Regions from separate parts of the Streptomyces sp. NPDC102259 genome, predicted to be linked through region 1. Evidence: riboswitches for the same ligand, from Rfam matches in the RefSeq annotation. Region 1 holds a riboswitch; each other region holds the start of a gene.
What was found. Region 1 has a riboswitch for S-adenosylmethionine ahead of thrC (threonine synthase). Riboswitches for the same ligand answer to the same signal wherever they lie in the genome.

Region 1 (3,269 bases):
GCGCGGGGCAGAAATCAAAGGCTCCGGATCCGGTGATCCGGACCGGCTTCCCCAACTGTACCGCGCTCAACCACACTGAATTGCCCCCTCCGCTTCTATCGCGGAGAGGGCAATTCGATGAACGCTCGGTAATCGATGTTACCGACGGTTACTACCAGTGGGTACTGACCGTCGGTCAGCCGCCGGCCACGGCCGGGATGATGGAGACGCCGGCGCCGTCCGGGGTGGCCGTCTCCAGACCCTGCTCGAAGCGGACGTCGTCGTCGTTCACGTACACGTTGACGAACCGGCGCAGCTTGCCCTGGTCGTCCAGGACCCGGGCGGCGATACCGGTGTGGTTCTTCTCCAGGTCGGCGATGACCTCACCGAGGGTCGCCCCCTCGGCCTTCACCTCGGCCTGCCCGCCCGTGTAGGTGCGCAGGATGGTGGGGATGCGGACGTTGACGCTCATGTCTGGTGATCTCCGGTCGGGTAGACGGCCTCAGGGGCGCGGGGCCGTGCGGATCGTGCGGCTGCCGCCGCGTGGGCGCGACCGGCCCACACCGGCCCGCAGCACACATACGGTCTTACAGCGGAGCGCCCCGCTCATGACGCGAGGCCGGCCTCGCGGAAGGAGTCGAGGTTCGGACGGATGGTCGCGGTCAGCCCGGTGCCGGCCACCGCGTCCAGGGTCTTCAGTCCGTCACCCGTATTGAGGACGACGGTCGTCCCGGTCGGGTCGAGAAGACCGTTCTCGATCAGCTTGCGCGTCACACCCACCGTCACCCCACCGGCGGTCTCCGCGAAGATCCCCTCGGTCCGCGCCAGCAGCTTGATCGCGTCGACGATCTGCTCGTCGTTCACGTCCTCCACCGCGCCACCGGTGCGCCGCGCGATGTCGAGGACGTACGGACCGTCAGCCGGGTTGCCGATGGCCAGCGACTTGGCGATGGTGTTCGGCTTCTGGGGGCGGACCACGTCGTGCCCGGCCTTGTAGGCGACGGACACCGGGGAGCAGCCCTCGGCCTGCGCGCCGAAGATCTTGTACGGCCTGTCCTCGACCAGCCCGAGCTTGATCAGCTCCTGGAGGCCCTTGTCGATCTTCGTCAGCTGCGAGCCGGAGGCGATCGGCACGACCAGCTGGTCCGGCAGCCGCCAGCCGAGCTGCTCGCAGATCTCGTACGCCAGCGTCTTGGAACCCTCGGCGTAGTACGGCCGCAGGTTGACGTTGACGAAGCCCCAGCCCTCGCCCGCCGAGTCGCCGATGAGCTCGGAGCAGAAGCGGTTGACGTCGTCGTAGTTGCCCTCGATGCCGACGAGTTCGCCGCCGTAGATCGCGGCCATGACGACCTTGCCCTGCTCCAGGTCGTGCGGGATGAACACACAGGACCGGAAGCCCGCCCGGGCGGCGGCGGCGCCGACGGCACCGGCCAGGTTGCCCGTGGAGGAGCAGGAGAGCGTGGTGAAGCCGAACGCGCGGGCGGCCTCGATGGCCTGGGCGACGACGCGGTCCTTGAAGGAGTGCGTCGGGTTGCCGGAGTCGTCCTTGACGAAGAGCTTGCCGGCGTCGACGCCCAGCTCGCGGGCGAGGTTGTCGGCCTGGACGAGCTTGGTCCAACCGGGGTTGATGTTGGGCTTGTCGGCCACGTCCGCCGGGACGGGCAGCAGCGGCGCGTAGCGCCAGATGTTCGCGGGTCCCGCCTCGATGCGCTTGCGGAGCTCCTCCGTGTCGTAGGAGGAGAAGTCATACGCGATCTCGAGCGGGCCGAAACACTCTTCGCAGGCGAAGACCGGGCCGAGGGGCACGCGGTGACCGCACTCGCGGCAGTTCAACGCCGCGGCCGGACCGAGGTCGACGGCAGAGGACGTCGTAGAGTCGGTGGTGCTTGCAACAGTCGTGCTTGCAACAGTCTGCGCAGCCATGTGAGGCGAGGCCCTTCCTCATCTTCCTCACGACGCATTTCGCCGTGAGACGGATTTGGCACCTTCCCGAGCCGGGAGCCTCGCGGAGCGATCACCGCATGGAGCGGTGAGCGTCACGAGACCGGCTGGAGGGTTGCCGGGGCTTCATCGGGCCGTATCCCTCTGCCCCTCTGGATGAGCGGTATGAAGTTGTGGACGGGGGCGACCTCGGACATGCGATGGTCATCCGCGTTGTTCAAGACTGTAACCGAAGGCCAGGACAGTTGAGATAGTCGTCCGAACCGCGAGATGGATCACACGGTCACCTCCTGTGCACCCGGTGTGATCACGACAGTGAGGAGCCGCAGACTGTGCTTCAAGAAACTGAGCGCTGGCTGGCCACCCGCTCCTGGGCCGTGACCGATCGTCCGCTCCACAGGATCATGGCCGCGAAACGCGCCACGAACCAGTCGGTGTCCGTCGTCCTTCCCGCGCTGAACGAGGAGGAGACGGTCGGCGACATCGTCGCGATCATCCGTCACGACCTCATGCACCAGGTCCCGCTCGTCGACGAGATCGTGGTCGTCGACTCGGGATCGACCGACCGTACGTCCGAGGTGGCCGCGGCGGCCGGCGCGCGGGTCGTCCACCGGGACGACATCCTGCCGCGCATACCGGCCGTGCCCGGCAAGGGCGAGGTCCTGTGGCGCTCCCTGCTGGTCACCACCGGGGACATCGTCTGCTTCATCGACGCCGATCTGAGGGAGTTCTCCTCCGACTTCGTCTCGGGGATCGTCGGCCCGCTGCTCACCGACCCCGGGGTGGACCTGGTCAAGGGCATGTACGACCGTCCGCTGGGCGGCGCGGCCGGCCAGGGCGGGAGGGTCACCGAGCTCATGGCCCGCCCGCTGCTCAACATGCACTGGCCGCAGCTGGCCGGGTTCGTGCAGCCGCTCGGCGGGGAGTACGCGGCCCGCCGCAGTCTGCTGGAGCAGCTGCCGTTCCCCGTCGGCTACGGCGTGGAACTGGGCATGCTGGTCGACGCCCTGCACCTGGTGGGCCTCGACGCCCTGGCCCAGGTCGACATCGGCGTGCGCAAGCACCGTCACCAGGACGGCCAGGCGCTGGGCCGGATGGCGGCGGCCATCTACCGCACCGCCCAGCTCCGGCTGGCCCGCGGGCATCTGATCCGCCCGTCCCTCACCCAGTTCGAACGGAGCACGGACGGCTTCGAGCCGCGCACCTACTCCGTGGACACCGAGGAAAGGCCGCCGATGGCGGAGATCGCGGAGTACGCGACCCGCAAGGTCGCGTGACCGCAGGACGGGCCGTATACGGCATGCCGCCGACAGCGGCGACACGGCCGGACACGGCCCGTCCACACAGCG
Region 2 (3,269 bases), on a different contig from region 1:
ATCAGCAAGATCCCCGGGGTGGAGGGCACGGACACGCACGTCGCCTTCCGCACCTACTCGCAGCACGACCTGGAGGCGGCGTTCGCGATCGGGCTGGACTCCTGACCCGCTGAACACCGCCTCCGGCGGACCGTCGCTCACACGGCGGGCACGCAGCGGCCGCCCTCCGTCCGGTACTGCCACTGCGCGCCCTCGCTGACCAGCTCGCGCACCGCGTTCACGAAGCGCTCCACGTGCTCGTCCGGGGTTCCCGCGCCGAAGCTCACCCGGATCGCGTTGAGGGACTTCTCGCCGGGAGCCGCCTCGGGCGCGCCGCACTCGCCCTGGGTCTGGGGGTCACTGCCCAGCAGGGTGCGGACCAGGGGGTGGGCGCAGAAAAGGCCGTCGCGGACGCCGATGCCGTACTCGGCGGAGAGGGCGGCGGCGAAGTGGGAGCTGTTCCAGCCCTCGACGACGAAGGAGATCACGCCGACCCGCGGGGCGTCGTCGCCGAACAGGGAGAGCACCCTCACCTGCGGGACCTCGGCCAGACCGGCCCGCACCTTCGCGATCAGGTACTCCTCCCGGGCGACCAGGCTGTCGAAGCCCGCCTCGGTGAGGGCCTTGCACGCCGAGGCGATGGAGTAGGCGCCGATCACGTTCGGGGAGCCGGCCTCGTGGCGGGCCGCGCTCTCGTGCCACTCCACGTCCACTCCCCCGTCCTCGCGCCGCGTGACCTTGCGGCTGGCGCCGCCGCCCGCGAGGTACGGGTCGGCCGCCACCAGCCAGTCGGCGCGACCGGCCAGCACACCGGAGCCGAAGGGCGCGTACAGCTTGTGCCCGGAGAAGGCCACCCAGTCGACGTCGAGCTCCCGCACGGAGACCGGGTGGTGCGGGGCCAGCTGGGCCGCGTCCAGGACGATCCGGGCGCCGTGCTCGTGCGCGGCGGTCGCCAGCTCGCGTACCGGCCACAGCTCGCCGGTGACGTTCGAGGCGCCGGTGACGCAGACCAGGGCCGGGCCGTGGGGGTCACGCTCGGCGAGGGCCCGCTCCAGCGTCTCGACGGCCTGGCGCGGAGTGCGCGGGGCGTTGAGGTAGGTGACCCGGGCGTCCTTCCAGGGCAGCAGCGAGGCATGGTGCTCGGTCTCGAAGACGAAGACCTGGCAGTCGGCGGGGAGGGCCCGGGCCAGCAGGTTCAGGGAGTCCGTCGTCGAGCGGGTGAAGACGAGCTGGTCGTCGGGACGGCAGTCCAGGAACTCGGTCACCGTCCTGCGGGCGTTCTCGAAGAGGTCCGTGGACAGCTGCGAGAGGTAGCCGGCGCCGCGGTGGACGCTGCCGTAGTACGGGGCGTAGGCCGCCACGTCGTCCCAGACGCGCTGGAGGGCGGGGGCGCTGGCCGCGTAGTCGAGCGCCGCGTAGGTGACCTCGCCGCCCGTCACGAGCGGGACCGTGATATCCCGTCCCAGAACGGGCAGCTGCGCACAAACGGTACGGGCGGCGGCAGCGGTGGAGACAGACATGGCGAACTCCCGTGAGAGGCAAGGGGGAACCACCGTGCGAGCGGACATGGCTCGAGCACGGAGGAAGGTGAAAGGGGTATGCGGAGGCGGGGCTCTACGCCCTATCGCATTCGCTTGCTCACGGAAGACTCCCTCGAACGACCAGGACCCCTGGCGGTGCTCACTCAGAAGAGTGCGAGGGGTCCGCGCTTGCCGTAGACCTCGCTGCCTACGGCCTGGTCTTCACCCGGGGCACCCCGCCACGGACGGAGGGTTGCCGGACAGTCGGCCGGGGCCTCATGACTGTCACTCATGACCTGATACAGGAACGTACGTGAGGTGATCGCCGCCCCGCAACCCGTGTCCGGATCGCGGGACGGCCCGGGGCGGAGCCCCGAAGGGGCGCGGGGCTCATGTGCGGCTCCGCCGCGTGGGCGCGAGCGGCCACGACGGCGCCGCGGACGACCGAGGGCCCTCGCGGCACCGCCGGCGGAGCGCCTAGGCGTTGCTGGCGGCCACCCAGCGCTCCAGGGCCCGCTTGGCCGCGCCCGAGTCGATCGACTCCGCCGCCCTGTCCATCCCGGCCCGCAGCTGCTCCGCGAGGGTCCCGGCGCCCGGCTCGAGCGCCACGAGCGCAGCCGCCGAGTTCAGCAGCACGGCTTCCCGCACGGGGCCCGTCTCGCCCTCCAGGAGGCGGCGGGCGACCTCCGCGTTGTACGACGGGTCCCCTCCCCGCAGGGCCTCGACCGGGACCAGCTCCAGCCCGACGTCACGCGGGTCGAACGTCTCCTCGGCGACCTTGCCGTCGCGGACCACCCACACATGGGAGGTGGCCGTCGTGGTCAGCTCGTCGAGGCCGTCGTCCCCCCGGAAGACCAGGGACGAGTTGCCGCGCTCGGCGAAGACGCCCGCGACCACCGGCGCCATGCGCGGGTCGGCGACCCCGACCGCCTGCGCCCGCACCCTGGCCGGGTTGGTCAGCGGGCCGAGCACGTTGAACACCGTGCGGATGCCCAACTGGCCGCGCGCCGCGCCCACATGACGCAGCGCCGGGTGGAACTTGATCGCGAAGCAGAAGGTGATCCCGGCCTCCTGGGCCACCTCCGCCACCCGCCGCGGGGTCAGTTCCAGGTTGACGCCGAGCTTCTCCAGGACGTCCGAGGCGCCGGACGCGGAGGACGCGGCCCGGTTGCCGTGCTTGACGACCGTGGCACCCGAACCGGCCACGACGATCGCCGACATCGTGGAGATGTTGACCGTCTTCGCGCCGTCGCCGCCCGTGCCGACGATGTCGACGGTCGGGCCGGGCACCTCGATCAGGTTGGCGTGCTCGTACATCGCCCGGACGAGCCCGTTGATCTCCGCGACGGTCTCGCCCTTGGCCCGCAGCGCCACCACGAACCCGGCGATCTGCGCGTCGGTCGCCTCGCCGCGCATGATCCGGTCCAGCGCCCAGAACGTGGCGTCGGCGTCCTGGTCACGGCCGTACAGCAGACCGTTCAGCACCTCGGGCCAGGAACGGCCCGCCGCGGTGTCGCCTCCAGCGGGGGTCACAGCGCTCATAGCCGCTCCTGCGTGTGTCGTCGTATGCCGTGGTGCGCCTCGTCACAAGGTGCCACCCCACCCTATCCAGCCCGTGGGCACGGCAAAGGGCCCCGTCCGAAGACCGGACGGGGCCCATTCCTGCGGCGTGGCGACGCCTCAGCGATCAGTGGTGGCCGTGGCCGCTCGTGATCTCCTTGTATTCCTCCACGGTGGGCTTCGGAATCTGCTGATCCTCGCCGAAGTACG
Region 3 (3,269 bases), on a different contig from region 1:
GCACGCCCGCCTCGGGCACCACCTTGAACACCACCTTGTCCAGGTACGCCTCGCCCTGCTTGGTCCACAGCGAGGAACCCCAGGCGTATTCGGCGCGCTTGGTCAGGGTGATCGACTGGTTCTGCACATAGCCGTCCAGCACGAACGGCCCGGATCCGACCACTCCCTTGCTGCACTTCTCCTGCGGGGTCCTGCGCACGCTCGCCGACGACTCGATCCCCAGCGAGTGGGTGGCCGTGGCCTGGAGGAACTGCGCGTTGGGCAGCTTGAACCTGACCCGCACCGTGAGCGCGTCCACTGCGGTGGTGCTCTCCACACCGCTCAGGTATCCCTGGGCGAGAGTGCCGAGGGCGCCCAGCTTCGGCACCGCGTCGAAGTTGTCCTTGACCACCTGCGCGGTCAGCGGCGTCCCGTCGCTGAAGGTGACACCCGATCTCAGGTGGAACGTGAACGTCGTGGTGTCCGAGCTGATGTCCCAGCTCTTCGCGAGCCACGGCACGATCTTGCCGGTCTTGGGGTCCTGGTCGGTCAGCGAGTCCACGACCTGGCGCAGTGAGTAGATGGTGTCGTTGCTGCCCACCTGCTGCGGATCCACGCAGCCGGCGTCGGAACCCACCGCGAAGGTCAGGGTGCCACCGGACTTCGGGCGACCGCCCTCGCCGCTCGAACTGCCGCTGCCGCTCGACGAGCAGGCGGTGAGCAGAAGGCTGCCGGTCACGAGTGCGGCGAGCGCCGCCCACCGGGGGGTACGGGAATCCGGATGCGCTGTCACGGGATGGTTCTCCTACTCCAAGGTCACCGCGCACAGGCCGGTGCGGAATGAGGCCATGGCGATGCGCGGAGGGTGCCGCCCCGCGCGGGGCGGCACTGCTCAGAACTGTTCAGGGGGAGGGGACGCCGACGACGTGTCGAGGCCGAGGGCGATGACGGCGTGACCGCGCTGTGGCGAGGGTCAGCCTGCGAGGTGGGGCGTGATCAGCCCTGACACAGACAGCTGGCGGAACGCCGCAGGTCGATGTGGCGGCGGCGCGAGAATCCGGAGAACAGCGCCGCGGTCGCGATCGAGGCACTCAGGTTGCCGCTGTGCCGCACGCTGGTCCTCCCCGTCTCAGGCCCCTGAACCGGGGCCACGCGCTTGCGGGGTCGGTGATCCCGCCGGGCTTTCACCTGGAGCACCCCACCGCGGAGGAGGGTTGCCGGTCAGCTAGCCAGGGCTTGACGCTGACACTCAATGCCGGGGTCGATCTTACGGAGTACTGACATTATCCGTCAATATCGGTAGGAGAGTTGAACGAGTTGAACGGCTCCGCCGCACCGGCCGTGACGGCGGGTGCGGCGGAGTGTCATCGGCGCCGGCCGTCCGTCCGGTGCGGCGGAGCCGGTGTGGACGGCTACGGCTTGCGGGCGAGGCCGCCGTGCTCGGCGATGACGTCCGGGGCGGGGGAGGTCGCCTCCGGGCGCCACAGGGGGACCGGGACGACCCCGGGCTCCAGGAGCTCCAGGCCGTCGAAGTACGCCGTGATCTCGTCGACGGAGCGCAGGTTGTACGGGACGGCGCCGCTTTCGTTGTAGGCGTCCTGGGCCGCTTCGAAGACCGGGTCGATGCCCCGCGAGCCGTCGTTGATGGAGAGATGGCTGCCGGAGGGCAGGGCCGCCATCAGAGTGGTCACGATGGAGCGGGCCTGGTCGTAGTCGGCGACGTGGCCCAGGATGTTGCTGAGGATGAGCGCGGTGGGACGGCTGAGGTCCAGTGTCTCGGCGGCGCTCGCCAGGATGCGCTCCGGGTCCAGCACGTCGGCGTCGACATAGGAGGTCGCGCCCTCCGCGGTGGAGTAGAGGAGGGCGCGGGCGTGGGCCAGGACCAGCGGGTCGTTGTCCACGTAGACGATCCGGGTCTCCGGGGCGAGACGCTGGGCGACCTCATGGGTGTTCTCGGCCGTCGGCAGGCCGGTGCCGACGTCCAGGAACTGCCGGATGCCCGCCTCGGCGACCAGGTAGGTGATGTTGCGGCGCAGGAACGCGCGGCTGCTGCGGGCGATGGTGACGATGCCGGGGAAGACGGCGGTGTAGGCGTCGCCGGCCTCCTCGTCGACGGGGTAGTTGTCCTTCCCGCCCAGCCAGTAGTTCCAGATACGGGCCGAGTGCGGCACCGAGGTGTCGATCTTCTGAGGTGCCGCTGAACCGGGCGTGGTCACATGGTCGGTCATGAGGGGCGTCCGTCTTTCGGCCGAGGCGTGGGCAGTTCGAGCCACAACTTACGTCCCAACGACCCCGGCACGTACACCCGTTCACATTTTCGGTCGGTTCGAACAGTGTCCGCACAGGGAAATCCCGGTTCACGTCCCCTCGGAGGCCATGACGGACTGAGCGGGCGCGGGCACCCGGCACGTCGGCCGGTCCCGGCGACTCAGCACCCGGCAGGGGTCAGTTCGGCCAGCAGCAGGGTGCGGTCGTCGGCTCCGGCCGCGCCGGAAGGAGCGTGCAGGAGCCGACGGCACAGGGACGGCAGCGCGTCCTGCTCGTCGCCGTCCGCGGGCTCGGCGGCGGCCGCCGCGTCCACGGTGCGCGCGAGGCGGGTGATCTCCTGGTCGATGTCGGCGTCGCGGGACTCGACCAGACCGTCGCTGTAGAGCACCAGCAGGGCCGGATCCGGCACGCTCAGCACGGTCTCCTCGTAGCTGCCCGCCCCGAGCCCCAGGGGCAGGCCCGCCCCGGTCAGCCGGACCGGGGCGGTACGGCCGTCCGGGCCGCGCAGCAACGGGGGAGGGTGGCCCGCCCCCACCAGGGTGCAGGTGCGCCGCCGGGCATCCCACTCGGCGTATATGCAGGTCGCGAAGGAGACGCCGGGGGAGTCCCCGGCGAGTGCGTCGAGCCGGCCGATGAGGTCGGCCGCGGGGATGTCGAGCGCCGCCAGGGTGCGGACGGCGGTGCGCAGCTGGATCATCGCGACGGCGGACTCCGGACCGTGCCCCATGGCGTCCCCGACGATCAGACTGACCCGGTCACCCGGCCGCTTCAGCACGTCGAACCAGTCACCGCCGACGAGGTTGCCCTGCCCGGCCGGCAGACAGCCGTGCGCGGTGCGGCAGCCGCCGAACTCCTGGGCCGTGCCGGGCGGCAGACTGTTGCGGATCGCCAGGGAGGTTCGCCGCTCGCGCTCGTAGCGGCGCGCGTTGTCGAGGGCCACGGCGGCCCGCGCGGCCAGTGCCTCCACCGCGGCCACGTCGGCCGGGCCGAACGGCGCACGGCCCGGTCCTCGCGTGCACGTG

Region 2: linked by a shared signal. The riboswitch ahead of ACIRPU_RS32095 (aminotransferase class V-fold PLP-dependent enzyme) and the one ahead of thrC (threonine synthase) in region 1 are both predicted to bind S-adenosylmethionine.
Region 3: linked by a shared signal. The riboswitch ahead of ACIRPU_RS33060 (putative leader peptide) and the one ahead of thrC (threonine synthase) in region 1 are both predicted to bind S-adenosylmethionine.

What each region holds. Positions count from the first base shown of each region.
Region 1 covers NZ_JBIWMA010000008.1:200,551-203,819, forward strand. The annotation lists gene ACIRPU_RS20690 (ubiquitin-like small modifier protein 1) at 176-451, opposite strand; gene thrC (threonine synthase) at 586-1,902, opposite strand; SAM riboswitch class I at 1,918-2,083, opposite strand; gene ACIRPU_RS20700 (glucosyl-3-phosphoglycerate synthase) at 2,253-3,197, shown strand.
Region 2 covers NZ_JBIWMA010000018.1:7,598-10,866, reverse strand. The annotation lists gene ACIRPU_RS32100 (Lrp/AsnC family transcriptional regulator) at 1-105, shown strand, start outside; gene ACIRPU_RS32095 (aminotransferase class V-fold PLP-dependent enzyme) at 138-1,499, opposite strand; SAM riboswitch class IV at 1,680-1,796, opposite strand; gene trpD (anthranilate phosphoribosyltransferase) at 1,977-3,041, opposite strand; gene ACIRPU_RS32085 (cytochrome bc complex cytochrome b subunit) at 3,187-3,269, opposite strand, start outside.
Region 3 covers NZ_JBIWMA010000019.1:35,335-38,603, reverse strand. The annotation lists gene ACIRPU_RS33065 (ABC transporter substrate-binding protein) at 1-772, opposite strand, end outside; gene ACIRPU_RS33060 (putative leader peptide) at 976-1,092, opposite strand; SAM riboswitch class IV at 1,127-1,236, opposite strand; gene ACIRPU_RS33055 (SAM-dependent methyltransferase) at 1,392-2,207, opposite strand; gene ACIRPU_RS33050 (PP2C family protein-serine/threonine phosphatase) at 2,408-3,269, opposite strand, start outside.